2 regions of the Anabaena sp. CCY 9402-a genome follow, and region 1 is predicted to be linked to the other one. Evidence: predicted binding sites of a transcription regulator. Region 1 holds the regulator's gene; the other holds the start of a gene.
What was found. Region 1 encodes HrcA, which represses chaperone genes, less so after heat shock. Its sites were predicted from a motif close to TTAGCACTCNNGANTCNNGAGTGCTAA; they were not measured.
Positions count from the first base shown of each region.

Region 1 (12,252 bases):
GACTAGCTTGCAATGCTTCTTTAGGGTAACTTTGACCCAGTACAACAGCTTCAACTGCTCTACCTATGCTATCTGAGATGCGATTATAACCAGGAAAAATAGGACGACTGCGCCCATATTTTGCCTGTTCTAAAAATACCTTAACTTGTGGCAATCTCTGCACAAATTCTTGATATTCTGCACTTTCACGGGACTTTAAATTAATAGGTAAATAACCTGCTGCCAATGCGATCTCTGTTTGAAAATCTTCACTCATCGTATATTCAGCAAACTTAAATGCAGCTTTTTGGCGTTCTGGTGTTGTCTTAAAAAAGAAGAGATTTTCGCCGCCAATACTAGTAGCTGGATTTTGATTCACAGGTAGCGGAAACACACCAAAATCAACGTCAGTTGTCTGCAATTGTCCTAAATTCCAAGGGCCATTGATTTGCATTGCGACTTTTCCTGACAGTAGGGGATCTGTCTCATAACCCCGTTCCGGGCCAGATAGCATTGTCGAACCATCTTCGACTAGATTACGCCAAAATTGCAACGCTGCGATCGCGCTTTGATTTTCTGGTAACATCACACCTGCTGCACTGTGTCCATCCCCACTTACCAATTCGCCGCCACCACTCCACATAAATGGTAGCCAAGTAAACACTGTAAATTCTCCCTTCCCCAAAGGCAGAAACATTCCATACTGGTCTACTTGTCCATCACCGTCAACATCACGAGTTAATTGCTTGGCAACTTGGCGAAACTCCTCCCAAGTGCGGGGTATTGCTTTGATACCTGCGGCTTGAAATAAACTCGGTCGGTAAAAAATGCCCACATTATTCGTAGCAAATGGAACTGACCAAAGTTTGCCTTGGTATTCCATTGATGAATATAGAGTTGGGTCAATTTCGTCTTTGATTGGTGATTTGGACAGCATCTCATCCACAGAAATCAATGCACCTAGTTCTACTAATTGACCTGTGATAGTGGGATTAAACCACAATAAATCAGGTGGTGCATTACCGACGACAGCCGCCAAAATCTTTGGCATTTGCTGATCTTGCTGTCCCACATACAGCGACTCTACCTGAATATTAGGGTGAGTTTGGTTAAATTTATCTACCAGCCTTTGCAATACATCCCGGTTAGCCGGCGGATTTACCCCATGCCAAAAAGTGATATGAGTAACTTTTCCGGCTTCCACTCCAGACCGCATAGCCTGACATCCGCTTACAGCTAGTATCCCGACTAGCAGTAACAGCAGTAAACGACGAAAATAATATTGCAACTTTCTTCTTCTTATTTTGGATTTGCGACTGGTGGAAAAAAACCGCATAGGAGATTTATTCGTAATTCGTAATATTCAACGGGTTCTATTTGTAGAAATTGGATATTAGTCCTAAATTTTGTAATTTTCTACAAAAAGACTACCCCTACATGGGGACAAAGCCAAGACCCTTAAGGTTAATCTTCTTAACAAATCCCTCATCCCCAATATTTGCTTTTGCATCTTGACAGAAGCTATGTATATCCTAGTCTATTGGAGAGTGCAGAAATAATTTCAGCTTATGGCAGGTCATAGTAAATGGGCAAATATTAAACGCCAAAAGGCAGTAGTTGATGCTAAAAAAGGGAAAACTTTTACACAGTTATCCAGAGCAATTATCGTGGCTGCGAGAAACGGTGTCCCAGACCCAGCAGGGAATTTTCAACTACGTACAGCTATTGATAAAGCTAAGATTGCAGGTATTCCTAATGACAATATTGAAAGAGCGATCGCTAAAGGTGCAGGTACATTTAGCGGCGATAATCATAGCTTAGAAGAGATTCGCTACGAAGGTTATGGCCCCGGTGGTGTAGCAATTTTAATCGAAGCCCTCACCGATAACCGCAATCGCACGGCGGCTGATTTACGGGTAGCTTTTAGTAAAAATGGTGGTAACTTGGGTGAAACTGGCTGTGTAAGCTGGATGTTTGACCAAAAGGGTGTATGTATAGTCCCAGGTGTTGTGGATGAAGACCAGTTGTTAGAAGCATCTCTAGAAGGTGGTGCTGAATCTTACGAAATGACAGAAGAAGACACAGCCGAAGTATTTACCGCCATAGCCAATTTAGAAATCCTTAACCAAAGCCTCAAAGACCAAGGCTTGACAGTCACTGAGGTAGAATTGCGTTGGATTCCCAGCAATAATATAGAAGTGACAGAACCAGACCAAGCGCGATCGCTCCTCAAGTTAATTGATACTCTAGAAAGTCTTGATGATGTCCAAAATGTCACCTCTAACTTTGATATGTCAGAGCAATTATTAGCTGTAAGTATGGCTTAGAAATCGCTATTGCTGAAACTTTTACTATGGAATTGGTTGAGGTAAAAACCATGAAACGGGATGAAGTCCTGGCAATTCTAACTGCACACCAAGAAAAGTTACATGAATTAGGAGTAAAATCCCTTAATTTGTTCGGTTCAGTGGCACGGGATGAAGCTCGTCCAGATAGTGATGTAGACTTTTTAGTGGAGTTTCATCGACCGGGTGGATTGTTTCAACTTTTTCAAGTGCAGTATTATTTAGAAGATATTCTAGGGTGTTCTGTAGATTTGGGAACTCAGGATGCTTTGAGAGAACATTTACGAGAACCTGTACTCAAGGATGTCATTCGTGCCTTCTAGAGATTGGCGACTTCGCATTCAAGATATTGTGGAATCTATTACTGAAATTGAACAATGTACAAGTAATGTAAGCTTTGAAGAATTTGAAAAAAATCAAACGCTTGTCAAAGCTGTTCTCTACGATTTCGTAGTGATTGGAGAAGCTATTAGGAGTGTACCTCATGAAATCCAGTTACGGTATCCTCTCATTCCTTGGCGTTTAATGGCAGGTATGCGAAATGTTGTCACGCACGAGTATTTCCAAGTGAACTTGAGTAGGGTTTGGGCAACGATTCAAGAGGATCTACCTTCGTTAGTGCCACACCTATTAGAAGTGTTGGAGAACGAAGGATTGGGAGAATAGTTAAACAAGTCCCTAATCGCCTATTTTTCTTGCACTGTCAAAGTGAAATTATAAAATCCACTTTTCCATGTAATTAGGAGAAAGTCTGATGACTCATGCACCATCAAAGCTTCTCACTTTCGAGGATTTTCTTGCTCAATACCGCGACAATCCCCGCTACGAATTGTCTGACGGAGAACTAGTTGATATGGAACCCACAGGCCCCCACGAAACCGTTAGCGGTAAACTAGCGACCAAAATTGGTATTGCCATTACCAACGCACAACTCCCTTGGTTTATTCCTAGGACTTGCCTGATTCGCCCCTTTGCTGATGGTATGACTGCCCGTAGACCAGATATTATTGTCCTGGATGAAACGGTTCTCCCCAGCGAACCCCTTTGGGAACAAGAACCTATCATTACCCTCGGTCGCTCGGTTAAACTAGTGGTTGAGGTTGTTAGCAGCAACTGGGAAACTGATTATGCCCGTAAACTCGAAGAATATGCCCTTTTAGGCATCCCTGAATACTGGATTGCCGACTATCGAGGACTCGGTGGAGTTGCTTTCATTGGTAGACCCAAACAGCCTACTTTCACAGTTTGCCAGTTGAGTGGTGATGATTACAGTCAGCAGCAGTATCGTCTGGGTGAAGCGATCGCTTCTAGTATCTTGCCAAATCTGCAACTGCGACTTGATGAAATCCTACCTCGTTAAACACAATCGTTACACAACTCCCTAAACACCTATTTTTCCTGCACAGTCAAAGTGTAATCGTACTTAACTCCAGGTTTGAATGCACCAACCCAAATCTTATAAACTCCAGTTTTCCATTGCTCATCGTCGATACTAGCATCCTTACTCTTACCAGTATCATCACCACAACGAATAGTCTTATCGTCTGGCCCCTTAATTAATAAAGTAGTATCGTTACCTCTACTGTTGACCAGGACTTTCAAACGGGAAAAATCTTTTTCTAGAACCATGATGTGATCTGGTTTAGGATCAGCAAAACCAATACAGATATTTCTATCGCGATCGCGGTTACTGATCGTTGACAAAGAGAAAGAACCGCCAGTAAAACCAGTAAATTTTGCCTTTGCAGCTTCAAACCCTGGTAATAAGTTGAATTTACCGAAATTTGGCATTTCTGCAATGGCAGGGGAAGCAATCAGAGCAGCAGACAAAGCCATAAGCCACCCGCCACGAAAATTCAGCCAAGGGCGATAATTTTTCATATTAACCTGCCAAATATGCTTTTATAAGAATAAAGATATATACATATTCTAATTAAAAAATTTCGGTTAAATAGCATAAAAATGTGACACATTTCTATGTGCCACAATTGTTATTTTTGACAGAATTGTAAAATTAAATCATGCTCCAGAATTAATTGTTTATCTTCTTCATCTAAGTATAAACTTACTAGGAATGAAGTTCTAGAAAAGCTGCACCTTTGAGCGTTCCTGCGTCACTACCATAACTGCTGAAGGTGAGCGATCGCATTTGGTCAAAAAATGGTTTACCAAGGACTTCCAAGAGCTTAAGAATAGGTAACTGCCGCTCTAAGAAATCGTGACTTTTATTCCAGTCAAGATACACGTAACCTTGGTTTGGTTCAGGAATCGCCGCAACACTATTTTGGAAATTACGGTTTTTCATGAAAGAATTATCTTTATTCGTAAAAACTTCATTCATGGTTTCTAAGTCAGAGGTAAAGATTTCATAATTTTCCAAGGTTGTATGTAAGCCTTTAACGTTAGCTTCCACGGTGAATGCGGGTCTATCTTGAGCATCAGATTTTTTAGTAGCAGCAATTAATTCTGTCCAAGCAACAACTTTTTGCTGATCCAAACTCAGAGAATTAGTGTTGAGTCCTTGAGAGGAGGCGATCGCATCTAACCGCGCAATCCCTTCTGGAAAACTGTCTTGTTTCTCCGCCACAAAAATCCAGCCAGGAGCAGTTTTGCCAGCACGGGGTATGAGTCCTAGCGCATATTCCCCTTGTACCCAGCTAAATACATCCTGTGTCAAATTAATACCCCAGGTTTTTTGGATGGCTAGTAATGGTTGCTCTAACCGAGAAATCACATCTGTTCCTGAACCAGAGATGGCTGTTTTAGCTTGCGTCCAGAGTTTGGCTAAATTGCTGTCACCCAAATTATCTAAATGAGAGCCAGAAATTACCAAGCCTGCCGATGAGGGAATGTATTGCAACGCACCCACAGGCTGAGACAATGGAGAGGATGGAGGTTTAACTTCCGACGTAGTGATAAAACTAGTTTCTGCTAACAGTCCTTTGGAGTTTAATGTCAGAGATGTAATTTGACTATCGTAAATTGGTTCTGGTAGTTCTAACCCTTGCCATTGCGCCAAGGTGGGAAGATTGAAGAAAGTCACCGCCACAGCACCTTTTGGCAGTTGTTCGATAGCTTTTTGGTATTGGGGAGAACTAGTCAAACTCAAATCAGGTGCTTGGACATTATTAATTGCATCCCGCAGCACTCTAGCATCATTGGCAAACAAAACAAACTGATCTACCACCGCACTAGCTAAGGGTTCTAGCTTTGGTTGTGCATCGTCATAAATGAGCTTTGCACCGTTATATTCCTCCGTTGTGAGGTTTGCTCCCGCTAACACCCGCTTGGAGAATAACAACTGTATAAACTCGCTACTTTTTGCTGGCTTCTCCGTAGCTAGAGCCATCAGATACCCTGGTTGCTTGCCATTTTCAGGATCGCGGTCAATATCTAGGGTGGTGACAGCCAGTGTAATTTCATTTCCTAGCCAGGGTTGAATATCTTGCCGATAATCTAGACCACTCTGAGCCAATAAACTGGTTTTGAGTTTAGATATTTCTCCCGCACTTTCCAAAGCCTGCAATCGGTCGGGATTTACCAGTAATGACACCGTAACAGGTGCAAGTTTAGACACGAAGATCGCCGCACCAGATTGAGAAGTAGAAGCAATCAGGCTCACTGGACTTTTGGTAAAAAACCAGTAACCAGCTGCGATCGCCACAATCACCAGTGCGATCGCACCAGCTACGATAAAACCAGAGAATGAACGTTGTGTATTTACAGTAGACATATCTAGCACAAAGGTTTACATAATTGGGCATGGAGTATTGGGTAATGGAGTCACTCCCCCCCTTATCTCGCTACTCAGCACTCATTACTCATTACTCATGACTCATCACTCAGCACTCATTACTCATGACTCATTACTCATCACTCAGCACTCATCACTCCCTACTCCCCAGTCATCACATTTTCTGTCAACATGAATAATATAGGATTGTTTACAAAAACGACATGACAGGGAATATTTCGGGTCAACCCATTACTCAAGTTAGTGTAGAAGAACTCGCACAACGTCTTGCTAATAATGATGCAAGTATTCAGTTAGTAGATGTACGTGAACCACAAGAATTAGCACTCGCAAAAATTGACGGTTTTGTTAACTTACCACTGAGTGAATTTACCCAGTGGTCAGATCAAATTCCCACCATATTGAATCCTGATGCTGAAACCTTAGTGCTATGTCATCATGGCATCCGTTCCGCCCAAATGTGTCAGTGGTTAGTTGTTCAGGGTTTTACTAATGTGAAAAATATCTCAGGTGGGATTGATGCTTATTCAATCCTAGTTGACAGTTCTATTCCCCAATATTGAGCAGGGGAGCAGGGAAGCACTGGGGACAAGGCAGGTAGTCCCTCAATGCTTTTTAATTTTGACCCTTCACTTCGTTCGAGGGCAAGATGCAAGAATTTTGAATTAAATCGCCCCATACCCGGAAAAATACGTATCTAAAAATACAATTTACTTGATGAATCTATAGAATAATACTGAAAAAGATAAATAATAGTTGGAATTAAAAGTTTTCGACATAAAAATGTGCTAGACCAATAGCAACTGAATACTTTCACGTTATCTACTAAAATAGAATTAAATATTTATTTCGCTAATTTAATTAGTCAATCTTAAATTTTTAGTATTCAAATTCAAAAACTTTTTTAAAGCTTGAATAAAATTTGCTCTCAGTCAAACATACTCTTATGCAAGTCCAGTTGACAAATCGACAACAGCATATACTTTGGGCAACGGTACGTCATTACATAGCTACAGCAGAGCCTGTGGGTTCAAAAGCTTTGGTCGATGAGTATGACCTGGGCGTTAGTTCAGCCACCATTCGGAATGTGATGGGTGTCCTAGAAAAATCGGGGTTACTTTACCAACCACATACCTCGGCGGGGAGAGTACCGTCCGACTCCGGTTATCGCATCTATGTTGACCAGCTAATTACACCCTCTCTGCGGGACACGATGCGAACGGATACTTTAACCAAAGATGTAGAACAAGCTTTACAACAGCGTCTCCAGTGGGAAGACTGGAGTATGGAAATACTTTTACAAGGAGCAGCACAGATTTTAGCTAGCTTGAGTGGGTGTATTAGCTTGATTACCATGCCCCAAACCCACACAGTAGTTGTGCGACATCTGCAATTAATGCAGATAGAAGCAGGACGAATCATGCTGATTTTGGTAACAGATGGTTATGAAACCCATTCCAAGCTGATGGATTTACCACCAACCAGAACAGAAACAAAACCCGACTCAGAAGTAATTGATCGGGAGTTGCAGATTGTTTCTAACTTCTTGAATAGCCACTTGCGAGGGCAGAGTCTACTAGAAATCAGCAATTTAGACTGGAGTAAGTTAGATCGGGAATTTCAACTTTATGGAGAGTTCTTAAAAGATTCCGTCGCTGAATTAGCGCGGCGGACTCTTGCACCAACTGCTACTCAAATTATGGTGCGGGGTGTGGCGGAAGTTTTGCGTCAGCCGGAATTTTCCGAACTCCAGCAAGTGCAAACAATTCTCCACCTGCTGGAAGAAGAACAAGAACAACTGTGGCGATTAATCTTTGAAGAACCAGAGGGAGAAGAAAGCACCAAATCAAAGGTAACGGTGCGGATTGGCGCAGAAAACCCTCTAGAACCAATTCGCACTTGTACCTTAATCTCTTCTACCTATCGCCGGGGTGCAGTCCCATTAGGGAGCGTAGGAGTTTTAGGCCCAACACGCCTAGATTACGAAAGTGCGATCGCAGTTGTCACGGCTGCTGCTGATTATCTCTCAGAAGCCTTCAGTTAATCACAACAAATCATGGTCAGAAAAATTGCTTTTGGGGTGCTGTGGCTAGGACTCATCGTTTATGCTTTTGTCTTTGCGCCTCCAGACCGTCCCGATACTTTTGAGTTAATCAAAAACTTGTCTACTGGTCAGTGGCAAGGTATAAATTCCCTAGTCATAGTGTTATTTAACCTCATGGGCATTTGGCCGATGATTTACAGTGCGTTGTTATTTACTGACGGTAGAGGGCAAAAAATACCCGCTTGGCCGTTTGCAACTGCGTCTTTTGCTGTTGGTGCATTTGCAGTGTTACCTTATTTAGCTTTACGAGAACCCAATCCCCAATTTACAGGCAAAAAGAACGCCTTGATTAAGCTGCTAGATTCCCGTGTGACTGGTGTATTTCTCGCCTTAGCAGCAGCGATTCTAGTCACCTATGGCTTACGATCAGGCGATTGGAGTAACTTCATCCAACAGTGGCAAACTAGCCGCTTCATTCATGTCATGAGTCTAGATTGTTGCTTACTTTCTCTATTATTTCCAGCACTGCTAAGAGATGATATGGCGCGTCGTGGTTGGCAAAATCAGCAGTTATTCTGGTTATTTGCGGTGATTCCCCTATTTGGTGCGTTAATTTATTTATGTGTACGTCCCCCTCTCCAAGAAACAGTAATACTCCCACATGAAAAATCTCAAATTGAACTGCCATTAAATAGGATGAATTAAAGGTTTGTAGTAAGGACTTTAGTCCTGTCTACTTTCCCTAACAGACGCAAGCAAGTAACTTGTCTTACAGAGATACTACACTCATGAGAAAGGGCTAAAGCCCTTACTACGAGCTTGTTTTATTTCTCTACATTAATTAACATAGTTTGATTTATTCCCAAGATATATCGAAACAACTTACAATTTCTGTAATTTTCAGGAACAGTTCACCTGCAAAGGGTAGAAATTAATAACATCAAAAGGTAAGATTCCAGAATTACAAAACTACTTACAGCTATTGTGTATATGGAATCTTTACTATTCGATAGTTATTAATACTTATGTTGCTAGGTAATGACAATGAAATATAATCTACGGATTTTCTTATTATTATTAAGTGTATTAGTAGGCTCTTTTAGCACTGCTATTCATACAGTTGTTGCTCAAGAGATAACTATAAATTCTATATCAACTCAATCTCATTCTCAACTGCTGAACCACTCTACAAAATCAGCAGCCAAAAACGTTAAAGATGACGAACTACAAGCTTTTTTTAATAGCAAATACGACTATTGGGATGCCCGTGTTTTAGCAGATTTCTGGGGAGAGAATGTAGCAGATGCAAAAGCTAGAATGGGTAGAAAAATTCTCTGGGGTCCAGAAAATGTTTCTATTCTAGAACAGTTTCTTGTAGATGCTAGGGTGGAAGCACTCCGATACGTCAAACCAGCCCGTTCCGGTGATTCCAGTCCCTACAAATTCTATAGAGATTCAACATATAACTATAATGATGCGGCTACACTGGCGAAATTTTGGGGTGATAGATCGCCTATAGATGCTAAACTTCGCATCGAACGCAATTTAATTTTAGGCAATGATGAAGTAATTCAACAAGCTTTACAACAGGCTCGTTCTCAAAATAGATAAATTATTCTATTCGTATTTTTAAATAACGACAGGGTGCAGCAAGCACCCTAATTTTATGGAAAACTATGTCTGAATTAAACTGGAAAATTGGCTTTGAAATTGAGTTAATTTCTCCCAAGGGACTCAGCCGAAAAGATTTAGCGCAATTAATAGCTAACCAACATGATGGCTTAGTGCGTCGCATTTTTTATCCCCAGTCTGAACCGAGTCAAGTACCGGGAACTCCTTTATTCCATAATCTCACCTTGGGGTTTGAGGTGATTGATCAGCAAGGATGTTTGATAGCGCGCTGTGTAGACGATTTAACTCTGCAAGACGACTTAGACAAAACTCAAGCACCGCAACCAGGATGGTATCGCATTGTCAGCGATGACACCAGACTGCTGCAACTAATCACCTGTAATGCTGATGCGGCTGCACCCTTGGATGAAGTTCTCCAGCCAATTGCTAATTTATTTGCTACTGATTTAGAAGCAGGAGTAGGGGGAATGGTACGTATTGCTGATCATATCGGCAATCCGATCGCGATCGCAGCACCCCTACCAGGAGAACGAGAACGTCCTTGTGAACTAATTACACCACCTATCGATACCAACCATCTCGAACGTCTAGAAATTCTCTTAACATCAGCACGTTCTCTAGGGTTTACAATTCCGGCTGAGGGTGCAACTCATCTACACTTTGATGCTACGCCTTTATGTTCTACCAGGGTTTTTGCTAACTTAGTTAATCTTCTATGGACACATGGGGAAAATTTAAAAGTTTTGGTAGGTACTAACCCCAAATGTAGACGCTTGGGAACATGGGATGAAGATTTATTGATATTAATCAATGAACCTGATTTTTGTGAATTATCTTGGTCTGATGCTAGAGAATATCTTGTTAAATTACAGTTGACAAAATACTGTGATTTTAATCTCAAAAATATCATTCATCAAATACCTGAAAAACACACTTTTGAAGCTCGTATTTTCCCTACATGGATACATCCACAACCTGCAATTGAAGCGGCAGCGTTGATGGAAGCAGTCTTAAATTATGCCATAGCAGCACCCAAAATAGAGCCAATTGCACCCCTTGCATGGCAATTAGAATCTGTGCAAAAGTTTCTACAAAAACTACCTATGAAAGAATATTTTCGTCAAGTTTGGTTGTCTCGCGCTGCTAGCGTTGATAGTGACTTGTTGGAACAGGGTGTAGGGGTGTAAAGAAAGTATCTGATTTTAGTTCTCTCTGTGAATAGCTAAGTACATAGACAGAATTAATTACACAATTTTTTCTGTCACCTGTCACCTGTCACCTGTCACCTGTCACCTCTTCCCTATCTCTATCAATGAATCTAATTTCGCCCAACTACTTATCTTGATTCACACTCGCGCTTAGTCACAAAATGACGATAGCGAAACATCGCTTCTAACTGCGCTTGTACTAACCAACCGCTAACAAATTCTATTGTATCGCCTCCAGGCATAATGTAGGAAATATCATCAGTCAGCTTGGTTTTGTCACCTTCTGCTGCGAATTGATGGCGATGTATCCAAGACTCAAAAGGCCCCGATATTTGTACATCAGTAAATAAATGGTATTTTTCGCATTCAGTGTGACGCGCTAACCAAGTTAAGGGTAAAAGTCCGAGAAATAGACGAAACTCTGTAACTGCGCCTATTTCTAGTCCCCCCTCACGGCGAATTACTCGTACAGGTTGCCAAGGTGGAGTCAGTAGTTGTAAGATATCTGCTCGTTCGTGGAATTTCCAAACTACTTCCACTGGCGCGTTAATAACTGATGAATGTTGAAAGTGCAGCATGGAAAGAAAAACCTAAAATCTAGCCTTCATACTCGGTATCAATTTCAATGTCTAGGGTATCTTCATCCACTCGGACATATAAGATATTGGGACGACAGCAGACTTGACAATCTTCAATATAAGATTGCTGACCCCCAGCACTCAAGTCAATAAAAGTTAAGTTTGGTTCACCGCAGTAAGCACAATAAAATTCAGCTGTGTTTTGCATTCACTTGTTAACTATAAATTTAATGGCTGGAGTTCCTTGGGGAAATGACTAGTAGCTTCAGCCAAATGCTTTAGTAGTGTAGACTGTGGCAGTGGCCCTTGCAAGTGACTCCAGGGCAATATCTGCTCATGTGACCAATGACTGTGGACGTAGAAATCTAAATCGGGAATTTGTCCTTTGAGTTGTTTAAAAGCGCGTTTGTAGCTTCCGAGGGAGTCGCCAAAGTTGCGGGTAAGTTCAAGAAGTTGGGAAATTCTGCGATCGCCTCTCGATATCAAAGCTTGTATAATTGACCAATTATAACTTTCCGGGCGAAACTCTATCCCTTGGGGTTTAAGTTGTTTTTGCAACGACTGCAACCGCTTTTCAGCCTGACGATTCACCCCAAACCATTGAAATGGTGTATGGGATTTGGGGACAAAGGTACTGCAACCAAAAGTAAGGCGTAGTCCCGGCGCAGCTTTTTTAATACTCCGCATCATCCCTACCGTTGCGTCTAAATCT
Region 1 is NZ_CAWUDL010000073.1:1,406-13,657, reverse strand. It holds gene ACM0OR_RS22285 (ABC transporter substrate-binding protein) at 1-1,315, opposite strand, end outside; gene ACM0OR_RS22280 (YebC/PmpR family DNA-binding transcriptional regulator) at 1,548-2,306, shown strand; gene ACM0OR_RS22275 (nucleotidyltransferase family protein) at 2,357-2,647, shown strand; gene ACM0OR_RS22270 (DUF86 domain-containing protein) at 2,637-2,990, shown strand; gene ACM0OR_RS22265 (Uma2 family endonuclease) at 3,079-3,684, shown strand; gene ACM0OR_RS22260 (hypothetical protein) at 3,714-4,205, opposite strand; gene ACM0OR_RS22255 (DUF3352 domain-containing protein) at 4,393-6,057, opposite strand; gene ACM0OR_RS22250 (rhodanese-like domain-containing protein) at 6,282-6,641, shown strand; gene hrcA (heat-inducible transcriptional repressor HrcA) at 7,025-8,122, shown strand; gene ACM0OR_RS22240 (DUF2834 domain-containing protein) at 8,135-8,827, shown strand; gene ACM0OR_RS22235 (hypothetical protein) at 9,167-9,733, shown strand; gene ACM0OR_RS22230 (amidoligase family protein) at 9,799-10,941, shown strand; gene ACM0OR_RS22225 (SRPBCC family protein) at 11,091-11,540, opposite strand; gene ACM0OR_RS22220 (CPXCG motif-containing cysteine-rich protein) at 11,560-11,748, opposite strand; gene ACM0OR_RS22215 (B12-binding domain-containing radical SAM protein) at 11,760-12,252, opposite strand, start outside.

Region 2 (12,252 bases), on a different contig from region 1:
AGCCTATGCGGTGGATACAGACCCCTTAGCAGTGCAATCAACTTTTAGCAATCGCGCACTCAATGAAGTTAGCCCGGAACGCATAGTACCAGCAGAAGGTAGCGTAGACATTTTAAAAAAACTAATTGAACGGCCAGTAGATGGTATCGTCTGCAATATTTTGGCTGATGTGATTATTCAACTAGTACCAGAAATTACCGAAATATGTAAATCTAGCACCTGGGCTATTTTCAGTGGGATTTTAATAGAACAATCAAACTCTGTAGCTGAGGCTTTAGAAAAACATGGTTGGGTCGTCGCTACTATGTGGAAACGCAAAGAGTGGTGTTGTTTAAATGTGCGCCGTTCTTAACTTTATTTAGTAACGTGATCAAAAAATCTTTAGTCGGTGTGAAATTCATCAAAAATAATATTTAGAGACGTGAATTTTCACGCCTCTAAACTTAACATTAGTTAAAGTAAACCTTGCAGACGTTGGACTAACTGCGGGGTTTGCAATACACCCTCAATGCGATCAACTGGTTGACCTTGCTTAAACAATACTAGTGTTGGTAGAGCATAAATTTCATACTGACTGGCCAGTTCTGTGTATTTTTCAGTGTCAATTTTGACAATACGCAAACGGTCTTTTAGTTGAGTATTTACTTGCTCTAAAATCGGCCCCATCATTTGACAGGGGCCACACCATTCAGCATAAAAATCTACTAAAACAGGTACATCAGAATCAGACAGCATCTCGTCAAAGCTGTTGAATTGTTTTTTAGTAGTCATGTGACACACACCAATTTTTTATTGATTGAATTCAATCTTAATGTCTGCTTTCTAGAAACGGTGTAACATTATTTTGTTTTTATTGTTGCGAAATAGATTGGAGATCGAGAACTGGTGACTAGGAAAGAGATTTTGGCTATCAAATGCTTTTTTGAATTTTGAATTCCTGATCAGTTCTAGGTACAAATCACCATAAAATAATTAGCGCGGTAATTAAAAATTTTGAGGAATAGTTCATGGCTGTTTTAAGTGAAAATTTAAAAGGGCAAGTAGCAGTTGTTACGGGGGCTTCAAGAGGAATTGGCCGAGCGATCGCACTAGAATTAGCCACCTATGGAGCAACTGTAGTCGTTAACTATGCTAGTTCCAGTGATGCTGCTGACAAGGTGGTATCAGAAATTACTGGTGCTGGAGGTGAAGCGATCGTGCTGCAAGCTGATGTTTCCCAAGCAGATCAGGTAGATGCCCTCATCAATGCTGTCATGGACAAGTTCAAGCGCATTGATATCTTAGTCAATAATGCTGGAATTACCCGCGATACCTTACTTTTGCGGATGAAGCCAGAAGATTGGCAAGCAGTAATTGACCTAAATTTGACTGGTGTATTTTTATGTACCCGTGCCGTTAGTAAAATCATGCTCAAGCAGCGTTCTGGGAGAATTATTAGTATTACCTCCGTGGCTGGACAAATGGGTAATCCAGGTCAGGCTAACTACAGCGCGGCTAAAGCAGGTGTGATTGGCTTTACTAAAACCGTTGCGAAAGAACTCTCTTCTCGTGGGATTACCGTTAACGCCGTTGCGCCCGGTTTCATTGCTACCGACATGACAAACGACCTCAAAGCCGATGAAATTCTTAAATACATCCCCCTAGGTCGCTACGGTCAACCAGAAGAAATTGCCGGGATGGTACGCTTCCTCGCAGCTGATCCCGCAGCCGCTTACATTACAGGACAGGTGTTTAACGTTGACGGTGGGATGGTGATGGCTTAGAGAGTGGTGAGTGAGTGGTGAGTGCTGTTAGCGGTAGCGGGGCGTTTAGCCCGTGCTGAGTGAGTATTGTTAGCGGGTCTCATAAATTCTACCCAGTCCCCAGTCCCCAGCCCTTCAATGAGTAGATTTGCAATGAGTGGATTTTAGATTATTCAATCCAAAATCTAAAATCCGTCTTGAAAAGTTTCCTACGGCGGGAAACCCGCCTACAGAACTTTCCGCAAAATCTAAAATTCCCAGTCCCTACTCAACACTCTCAAGGCTGCTGGCGTAGCCTTTGCCAAACTGTAAAGCCAAGCAGGAGGATGATACTGCTGCTAGTGGTCATCATTACAGCCAAGCTCATACCTTGGATTCTCATTGCTAGCAAGTTGCACAATAAAGTGATTAACCACAGAGTAAATGCAGCTCGACGTTGGGAGAATCCCCAAGCGAGTAAACGGTGATGTAGGTGGTCTTTACCGGGGGTACTGAGGGGATTTTTGCCTGCTAATAACCGGCGGATAAATACTTGCGTTGTATCTAGCACTGGCAACAACAAGAATAAAATTGAGGGGCCAAGAGCATATATGGTATTACGTTGTAGGTTACCTAAAATACTTGTTGCCGCCAACACATAACCAAAAAAGTATGCCCCAGCATCACCCATGATGATCCTTGAAGGATGGAAGTTATGGCGCAAAAAGCCTAAAGCTGCACCACCCAAAGCCGCTAAAACTAAGGTGGATGCTGCACGATTGGGAAATTGGGCGCAAACTCCTAGTAAACTCATGGCAGTAATAAAACTGATTCCTCCAGCCAAACCATCCATACCATCCATCAAGTTGACAGCGTTGGTAATACCGACAATCCACAGCACTGTCAACAACATTGAAAAAATGGAGTCAATTGGCGTACCTAGAGGAACATCAACGCTAATACCATTGGCAAAAAGTAACAATGCCGTGATAATTTGCGCCCACAAGCGCACAGAGGGGGGTAATCCGAACTGATCGTCAATAAAGCCGACCAAGACTAGAATTGAACCTCCCAGTAAAATAGTCAATACCTGAGCTAATACATTTTGTAGTTCAATGGGTCGTAAAAGTATAGCTAATACCAATGCGGCAATTACTCCCGCATAAATAGCTAAACCTCCTGCATTTGGCAATGGTTCTCGGTTGAGTCTTCGCGCATTTGGTTGGTCAGCCCAACCCACCCGCAAAGCAAATTTACGTACTGTGGGAATTAAACGCCAAGTTACCAACCAGGCCAATATAAACGTAAACACTACTGCCAACCAGCCGGTGCCGCTAGGGTTAGCAATGCCAATAGACCTAAGGGAGTTCTCGAAGTTCAGATTCATCTCCCGATTTAACCATCACTGCCAGTATCCTACATGAGCATCAAGTGTATATTAATCAATTTTTTTGATTTTCAGATGTGATTTCAGACGGTTGGGTACTTAGCACTCTGAACCAGTGAGTGCTAAATTGTCTAATGGAAACGCTAGAGAAAGGGAACATGGCAAAAATTATTTCGTTTAATGAAGATTCACGTCGGGCTTTAGAACGCGGTGTGAATGCCCTGGCCGATGCTGTAAAAATCACTTTGGGGCCAAAAGGTCGCAACGTGCTTTTAGAAAAAAAATTTGGTATACCCCAAATCGTTAATGATGGTATCACTGTCGCGAAGGAAATTGAATTAGAAGATCCTTTAGAAAATACTGGAGCTAGACTAATTCAGGAGGTAGCATCTAAAACTAAAGATGTAGCTGGAGACGGGACAACAACTGCTACAGTTTTGGTACAAGCCTTGATTAAAGAGGGGTTGAAGAACGTCGCCGCCGGTAGCAACCCAGTTAGCTTGAAGCGGGGGATCGACAAAACTACTGAAGCCCTAGTAGCAGAAATTGCCAGAGTAGCCAAGCCAGTAGAAGGTAGTGCGATCGCTCAAGTGGCAACTGTCTCGGCTGGTAACGACGAAGAAGTCGGCAAAATGATCGCCGAAGCAATGGCAATCGTCACCAAAGATGGTGTAATCACCGTTGAAGAATCTAAATCTCTCATCACTGAACTAGAAGTAGTGGAAGGGATGCAGATTGATAGAGGTTACATTTCCCCCTACTTCGTCACCAATAACGAACGGATGATAGTAGAGTACGAAAATGTGCGTATTCTGATCACCGACAAGAAAATCAGCAGCATCCAAGAATTAGTCCCTGTGTTGGAAAAAGTTGCCCGCTTGGGTCAACCCTTGCTGATCATTGCTGAAGATATAGAGGGAGATGCTTTAGCAACTTTGGTAGTTAACAAAGCACGGGGTGTATTGGCTGTAGCTGCAATTAAAGCACCTGGATTTGGTGAACGCCGCAAAGCCATGTTGCAAGACATTGCTATTCTCACCGATGGACAGATGATTTCCGAAGAAATCGGTCTCAACTTAGATACCGCTACCTTGGAAATGCTGGGAACTGCCCGCAAAATCACCATCGATAAAGAAAACACCACCATTGTTGCTGGTAGTTCTGCCAAGCCAGAAATACAAAAACGGATTACTCAAATTCGCAAGCAGTTAGAAGAAACTGATTCCGAATATGATCAAGAAAAACTCCAAGAACGCATCGCCAAGCTAGCTGGCGGCGTGGCAGTGATTAAAGTGGGTGCAGCTACGGAAACCGAACTCAGAGACCGCAAGCTGCGTATTGAGGACGCACTCAACGCTACTAAAGCGGCTGTAGAAGAAGGTATCGTTCCTGGTGGTGGTACAACCTTGATTCACTTGTCTACCAAGGTTGACGAAATTAAGAACAGCCTTGTGGGAGAAGAAAAAATTGGGGCTGATATTATCAAACGCGCCTTAGAAGCACCCTTATGTCAAATTGCTGACAATGCTGGTGCTGAAGGTGCTGTAATCGTCTCTAAGGTCAGAGACAGCGCATTCAACATGGGTTACAACGCTGCGACTGGGCAATTTGAAGACTTGATTGCGGCTGGTATTATTGACCCTGCGAAAGTAGTACGTTCAGCTTTGCAAAATGCTGCTTCTATTGCTGGTATGGTTTTAACCACTGAAGCGATTATTGTGGAAAAACCAGAGAAGAAAGCTGCTATGCCTCCTGATGCCGGCATGGGCGGCATGGGCGGTATGGGCGGCATGGGCGGCATGGGTGGCATGGGCGGCATGGGCGGCATGGGTATGTTCTAGGGAACAGGGAACAGGTGACAGGGTGTTTATTACTCTGTCACCTGTCACCTGTCACCTGTCCCAAAACATTAGGGGCAACTTCACCACGATCGCCTGCTGAAAGCAGATGAACCTAGGGAAGCTGCCCCTAAATTTTACTTAAACTTACTTTACAAAAGTTTACCTTTACCAACTCTCCAAAATTCAGCCGTTCTTAATTTTGAATTTTGAATTTTGAATTTTGAATTGGTTTTACTCAGCAGTTGCGAGTTCAGTGTTGCCGCGTGTGCGTCGGCGTGTCAAGGTGTTGAACAACATCACACCAATTGCTTTGATTAAGTTACCTTCCAATTCTTGGAACATCTTCATGTTCATACCAAAGGCGGCATTTGCTTCATTAACAATGCGATCTCCTGCTGCATCATCAAGAGGTAGTTCATCCAAAGTTTGACGATATTTAGTTTTAAATGCCTTCTCGTCGCTAATATCTGCAAACTCATAGAAAGCTGTGCCTTGTCCATCACCAAGGTTCATCGCTGTCACAGCAATGTTTTTGAGAATTTGTCCGCCAGACAAGTCACCCAAGTAACGAGTGTAAGAATGGGCAATTAATAATTCTGGTTCGGTAGCTGAAATTTCCCGAATACGTTTTACATAAGCTTCCCCGGCTGAAGATAACTGGATTTGTTCCCGCCAGTTAGCACCATAGTAATAATTCAGGTCTTGCTCTAAAGTATGCTTACGGTTTAGTTGGGGAAAGTTAATTTTAGAAACAATTGGATGCTGGCTGTGCTTTTCCATCTCCTCTTCCATCGCCGAGTAGATGTAGTAAAAGTTAGCCACTAACTTCCGGTAAGAGCTTTTTTCTACCACTCCTTTTAAAAAGCATTTGACAAAACCCACATTTTCTGCCATTGTGTGTGCTTTTTTTGTACCAACACGCAGTTTGGTTGCTAAATTGCTGCTCATATTAAATTTCTCAACTTTAAAGGGTCAACTGCCGGAGTTGTGAATTACAAACGGCTAAAAAATGCCATTAAAAAGTTAGATTAAAACTATTTGATGAGAATTTATATTAAAATTTTTTAAGCAAGAAAATATTCTAGTGAGTAGTGAGTGGTAAGTTGAATTTTTTACTGGTTAGTTATTTCAGCAAGCTCTAGTTATTTTTCTAGTTTAAATTCATGAATAAGCAAGTTCATCTTAGAGACTAAAGTCTTTATGCCAAGAAAATAAATCAAAATCAAAAACCCAGACTTCATGAGCCTGGGTTTTTAAAATTATATATTTTTTAAGTTTTAACTGATGTTAGACATCACCGCAATAGTTTGTGCCAATCAATCGGTTATTTTTGTAGACTAAAACTTTGCCATAACCTTGATCTTGAACAGCAGCATAAAGAAAGTTGGCATTTCTAAATCTGTAAACTACTTCTCCATTTCCATTACGTCTAACTGTTCCACCATTGAGTAAAAGATTAGGACGGTTGAGGGTAGTAGGAATATTGTATGCTGCATAACGTAAACCGCCATTATTGAGGCGAGAAACTTCAACATATACATTTTTAGCACTACAGCTAAATACTCTTGTATTAGCTAGAGCAGAGCTAGGCATTCCTAGAATAGCAGTTAATATTGAAGCTGTTCCTGTAGCTGTAGCTAAGATAGCTGAAATAGCTTTTGCGTTCATATGAGTAATTCCTAAAAGCTTGTATGCTTTAGATACAAAATCAGGGTTTCACTTTTCGGATTGTCAGAAAATAAAAACTAGAGTCATCTGATTTGATTCAGAACCCTGCTTTATTTAAAAAAGTGGGTTTATTGACTTTCCCCAAATAATTGAGGATGGTTATTTAGTTTTTACGCGCTGTTCCGTAACTAAAGTTAAGCTTACCCATTCGCCCTGATTGTTATAGCACCTAACCATGCGTTGGCGTAAATTCGCTTGAATTAACCAACCCACTTCTAAAATTAACCCCTGGTGTACCTGCATTTTAAGGGGAGAAGTTGCAGAAGCACCATTAGGTAATAGCAAAACTTGGATCTGTTTTTGTGGATTTTCGTCAAAGAGGATGATAGAACCCTTAATAGTGGCTGTAGAGGTAATTGTGGGATGCTCGCCAAAACTCAAACTCTGAATTAATCGCCCATTATCGTCAAGTTGTAGTTTGAGATTTGTCGAGACAGTCTTAAGGGGACTCCAATCAGGATATATTGTCGTAGCTTCACCTTGCCACTCTCCCAACAAGTCATCTATTTGTAAAGGTGGATTTTCTACTGGTTCACTACCAGCTAAATGTTCACGAATGAGAATTAGTCTATCTAGTTGACTATCTTTATCGAATAACTGAACTAGACGTAAGCGACGATTTTCATGGATTAATCCTAGTTCTGCACCAAACTCACCAAAGGGTGCAAGCTGAAGTGTACCTTGGGAAAATGCTCCATTAGGGAAAAATAGCGTACTTTGGGATAAAGAACTGTAGTCTAAAACTAAATCTGCTTGTCCTTGACGACGAACAACCTGATGAATAGTTTGGTTATTGTTGAGACCTTCTAAGGAAACTACACTTTTGATATCTTCTAAAAGTTCCCCTTGGGGTGATAAGCGAGTGAATGATCCTTGCCATTCACCGAGGTTTTTTAACAAATATTCCCATTGAGAATTCATATTTGGTGCTAAGTGCGATATTTTCTGGAAATTTCCAACACAACCTTGTAGAGACGTAGCATTGCTACGTCTCTAATTTTTCGGCGATGTCTAATTATGCTTAATAACGAATCCGTGGATCAACATAAGCGTTGAGAATATCAATCAAAATGCTTGCACTCACAACGATCGCACCAAAAAATACTAGTACACCCTGCACTGTGGGATAATCGCGATCAGAAATGGCTTGATATAGCCTATTTGCCAACCCCGGCCAAGAAAATGTCACCTCAGTTAAAATTGCTCCCCCCAGCAAGGAAGCAAAGGTTAAACCCAAAACAGTAATTACGGGAATCAGAGCATTTTTCAAAGCATGGGAGACTAAAATTTTGTTTTCAGAAATACCTCTAGCCCTAGCAGCTTCTACATAGTCAGCACGGAGAGTTTGTTTTAAGTTGACGCGGACAATTCTCTCAAAAATGCCACTCAGCAAAATGCCTAACGTGAGACTGGGAAGAGCTAAATGGTGTAAAGCCGCGAAAAATTGGCTAAAATTACCAGCTAGTAAGCTATCAATGGTATATAACCCAGTAATTGGCGATGGTGCTGGAAGATTGGGCGGAAAGCGGTTGGAATTAGGAAACCAGCCCAATTGCACTGAGAAAATCAACTGTAACAGCATACCTGCCCAAAACATAGGTAGGGCATAGGTGATAATCCCAAATAACCGCCCCCCAATATCAAAACCTGTTCCGGGACGAGACGCGGACAGTGTACCAACCAGGATACCCACAATCAGAGCCACCGTCATACTAGATATTGCTAACTCTACAGTTGCCGGAAAATGTTGTCCGATAATATTCCAAACCTGCTGTCCCCTGCTTGTCAAAGACGTGCCTAAATCAAACTGGAGCAAATGACCTAAGTAATTAAGATACTGTAGCCACAAAGGTAAATCTAAACCTAATTGTCTTCTTAATTCTTCTTTAGCAGCTTCCGGCGCACGTCCACCCAGAATCGCATCTGCTGGATCTCCTGGTGTAGCTCGTAGTAATAAAAATACAATGGTAATGATAGTTAATAGCTGCAATGGTGCTAAGAGCAAGCGAGAAACAATGTAATATTGTAGAGCTTTTGATCGAGACATATTTATAAATTCAAAATTCAAAATTCAAAATTTAAGAAATCAATTTTAGAAAATAGGTAATTCATAATTACGAATTATGAATTACCTAATAACTATTTCTTGATGGTTCTATAAATCAAATTCTGGGTAGGGTCAAGTTGGACATTAGTTACACCTTTTTGAGCAAATACATAATCTTTGTTTTGCCATAAGGGAATGTAAGGCACATCATTAACTACTTGGTCTTGGATTTGGGCGAAAATTTTCTGCCGTGCTTCTGGATTTTGTTCTTTACGTTGCTCATCAATCAATTTATTCAGAGTTTCGCTATAGTAAAACGAACCCTGAGTTTGACTACCACCATCTTCACAGCCTTTAGCCTCTGAACCTTGTTGACAAGCTAAAAATGGCTGCACATAGTTATCTGGATCTAGAAAGTCTGGATACCAATCAAGCAAAGCTGCGGGATATAAACCTTTAGAAATGTCTTTAAAAAAAGTTGCCCCTTCTACTGTGTTGACTTCTAGTTGTACTATGCCATCCATTTTGGTATCAGCCAGAGATTTTAGTGTTTGTGCGGCCAAACTGCGAGTTGGGGAACTAGAAGGATACCAAACTGGAATTTTGACAGGATTTTCTTTTGAATAACCAGCCGCAGTTAACAACTGTTTGGCTTTTTCAAAGTTACCATCGCCATATTTATCTTTAAACAATGGCTGAGAAACGTTGAATGTAGTGGGAATCATACTGTAAAGCGGATCAGCTTGACTATATAAAACCCGTTCATTTAATAATGGACGGTCAATTATAGCAGCGATCGCCTGTCTAACTTCTGGTTTATCTAGTGGTTTCTGATTGCGATTCAATACCAGATAACTCACTACACTACCCTGAGCCGTAATCGCTTGCCAATCCCCTTTTTTAGCACCAGCCTCTAAGCTGCGAATTTGATCTGGTTGTAATGACAAGTAAGCGACATCTACAGCACCTGTACGAAAGGCATTAAACAAGTTAACAGGACTGGTCTGGATTTGAAGGTTAATCCCTTGGTTTGCTGGTTTTTCTCCCCAATACTTGTCAAATACATCAAGTCGCAGTGAATCTGTCCCATACTGGGCTATTTTATAAGGGCCAGTCCCGACAAAAATATCTGGTTTAAATTTCCCTGCACCAATTTCATAAGCACTCGGCGAAACAGCACATACCCCAGAAAATGCCAGCAATGAAGGAAAGGCTGCAAAAGGCTTTTTCAGCTTCACTGTTAATTCATAGTCTCCTGTGGCGGTTACAGAGTCTACTGTATCTGCTAGTAAGAAAGAAGGTTTACCCTTATTTTCAATAAATCGCTTGATACTAAACTCCATCGCTTTGGCGTTAAAGGGTGTGCCATCGTGAAACACCACACCTTGGCGTAGAGGGATAGTATAAGTTAGACCATCAGCACTGACTTTTGGTAAACCTGTGGCCAATTGCGGCTTAATTTCCGTACTCCCTGGTTCGTAAGTATAGAGGCGATCGCTCATATTAAACACTAAACCCAAGGATGCTAACTCATAGGCATCGGCTGGATCTAAGGTTCTTGGCTTGGATGTTGTACCTATAGTAATCCGACCATCACCAGCAGTTGTATTGTTTACCTGTTGTCGGGGTGTACAGGCGATCGCTAATAGTAAACATAAACAAAATAAAGATAGAAATTTTGTTACCCGTCCCCATCTTCGCCCTAATATTGAAAACTCAGTCATAGCATCTTTGATTTGTAAAATTAGCCAGTAATCATACTATATGTGTGGCAATAGTCACCAACTTTTTACCTGGAACAGCACAAGAATTAAAGTGCAGCTAAGTACCAGTTGTCTAATATAGCAATCCTCAACCATTCACGATAGCGGAGAAACAGGGGTTATGAATGAGGTCTGTTTTTATCTGCGGTTAATTTTTTCTTCTTTGACCTCATGAATGTGGGAATCATTATATGTAAAAAATTAAATATTAATTAAAATTGTCATTAATTCACATTTATAAGTCAATTAGGTTTGTTAAGGTGCTGTAGTAACTGCAAGAGTCAATATTTCTGCTTTACTATTGTAGTTACATTGATACAGCCATCACAGTTAAATTTTAATCAAATCTACCCCAAGAATAAATCTGATAAATATCTCAAATTTTTCTTGTGCAATTCTTTTTATCAAGGGATAAATAATGATGGCTTGACTAGCAGATTTCATGTTTATACATCATCAAACAAGATGATTGGCAGTGGATAAAAAGTAAATTATCAAGTCTAAATAGTGAGATTAAAATCGTGAAATATTTCTTTCTTTCTGAGGGATGGACTGTTGGCAGAGTTTGGGCATCTGATGGATTATGGCAAATAACAGCATGGCGAAGACCACCAGATATTCAACGATTGAATATTTGTTTGGTAGAAAATAACGAATTAATGTGGCTTTATCGCATTGAAGAGGTTGTAATAACCGTAGAAGTAAAACCAAACGCATCGGAATTTGTTAGTCAAAGCATCGGGCAAGTAGTGCTAAAGCGGTTAATGACGGCTGAACAAGTAATTGACCGCCTAGGTACTGCTGAAGCCAAGTGTCAATTGCAGAATATTCAGTCAGTAGTTTAGGTGAGGGATTAGGGAGACACCAGTCCCCAGTCCCCAATCCCCAGTCCCTACCCGGATTTCTCACGCATAGTGTAGGCTTCAGGGGGAAGAGGAGTGTGGGGGGTAAGACTTCTTCCCCATCCTCCCACACCTCCCACACCCCTTGGATTTCTCACAAGTGAGAAATCCAGGAAGTGTCCCCAATCCCCAAATGTAAATATTTGTAACCATCTGTCAGATATGTTTTGACCCTGATTCCTGGCAAGATGAATCTCGCAGACCAAACGAGCGCATCTATTTACACGCTTGCAAACAGTTCCATCAATAGTTACACTTTTTAAAACATTCTCATTTTTACTTAGCGATCGCTACCCTGCGGAATAATTGATCCGAAGTGTGTCAGCGTTGCTAAAAAAGTCACTCTCTAGCTTAAAATGCTTGAGATATGGCAGTGTTCAAGCTCTGGCAATAAAAAAATTCAGAGAAGTCCAAGGTTAGGCTGCTAACCTTAGAACCTTAAGTAAGAAAATTGTTTTGTAAACACAACTCATCGAGGAGGAGCGTAGTCGATGGGACTACCCTGGTACCGAGTACATACAGTCGTTCTGAATGATCCAGGACGGCTAATTTCTGTACACTTGATGCACACAGCTTTGGTGGCAGGCTGGGCTGGTTCAATGGCATTGTATGAACTAGCTACTTATGACCCCAGCGATCCTGTTCTCAACCCGATGTGGCGGCAAGGGATGTTCGTGCTACCCTTCATGTCACGTCTAGGCGTTACCGAATCTTGGGGCGGTTGGAGTGTCACTGGTGCTTCAGCAGTTGACCCTGGCTTCTGGTCATTTGAAGGCGTTGCCGCAGCGCATATTGTTCTTTCTGGTCTATTATTCCTAGCTGCTGTATGGCACTGGGTTTTCTGGGATTTGGAACTTTTCAGA
Region 2 is NZ_CAWUDL010000041.1:5,574-17,825, forward strand. It holds gene prmA (50S ribosomal protein L11 methyltransferase) at 1-352, shown strand, start outside; gene trxA (thioredoxin) at 454-771, opposite strand; gene fabG (3-oxoacyl-[acyl-carrier-protein] reductase) at 1,008-1,763, shown strand; gene ACM0OR_RS16130 (MraY family glycosyltransferase) at 2,020-3,102, opposite strand; gene groL (chaperonin GroEL) at 3,267-4,949, shown strand; gene ACM0OR_RS16140 (heme oxygenase (biliverdin-producing)) at 5,181-5,897, opposite strand; gene ACM0OR_RS16145 (hypothetical protein) at 6,237-6,617, opposite strand; gene ACM0OR_RS16150 (DUF3598 family protein) at 6,777-7,598, opposite strand; gene ACM0OR_RS16155 (ABC transporter permease) at 7,699-8,724, opposite strand; gene ACM0OR_RS16160 (ABC transporter substrate-binding protein) at 8,817-10,448, opposite strand; gene ACM0OR_RS16165 (hypothetical protein) at 11,009-11,332, shown strand; gene psbB (photosystem II chlorophyll-binding protein CP47) at 11,881-12,252, shown strand, end outside.
Region 2: the regulator HrcA is predicted to act here: its motif matches at 3,208-3,234, upstream of groL (chaperonin GroEL).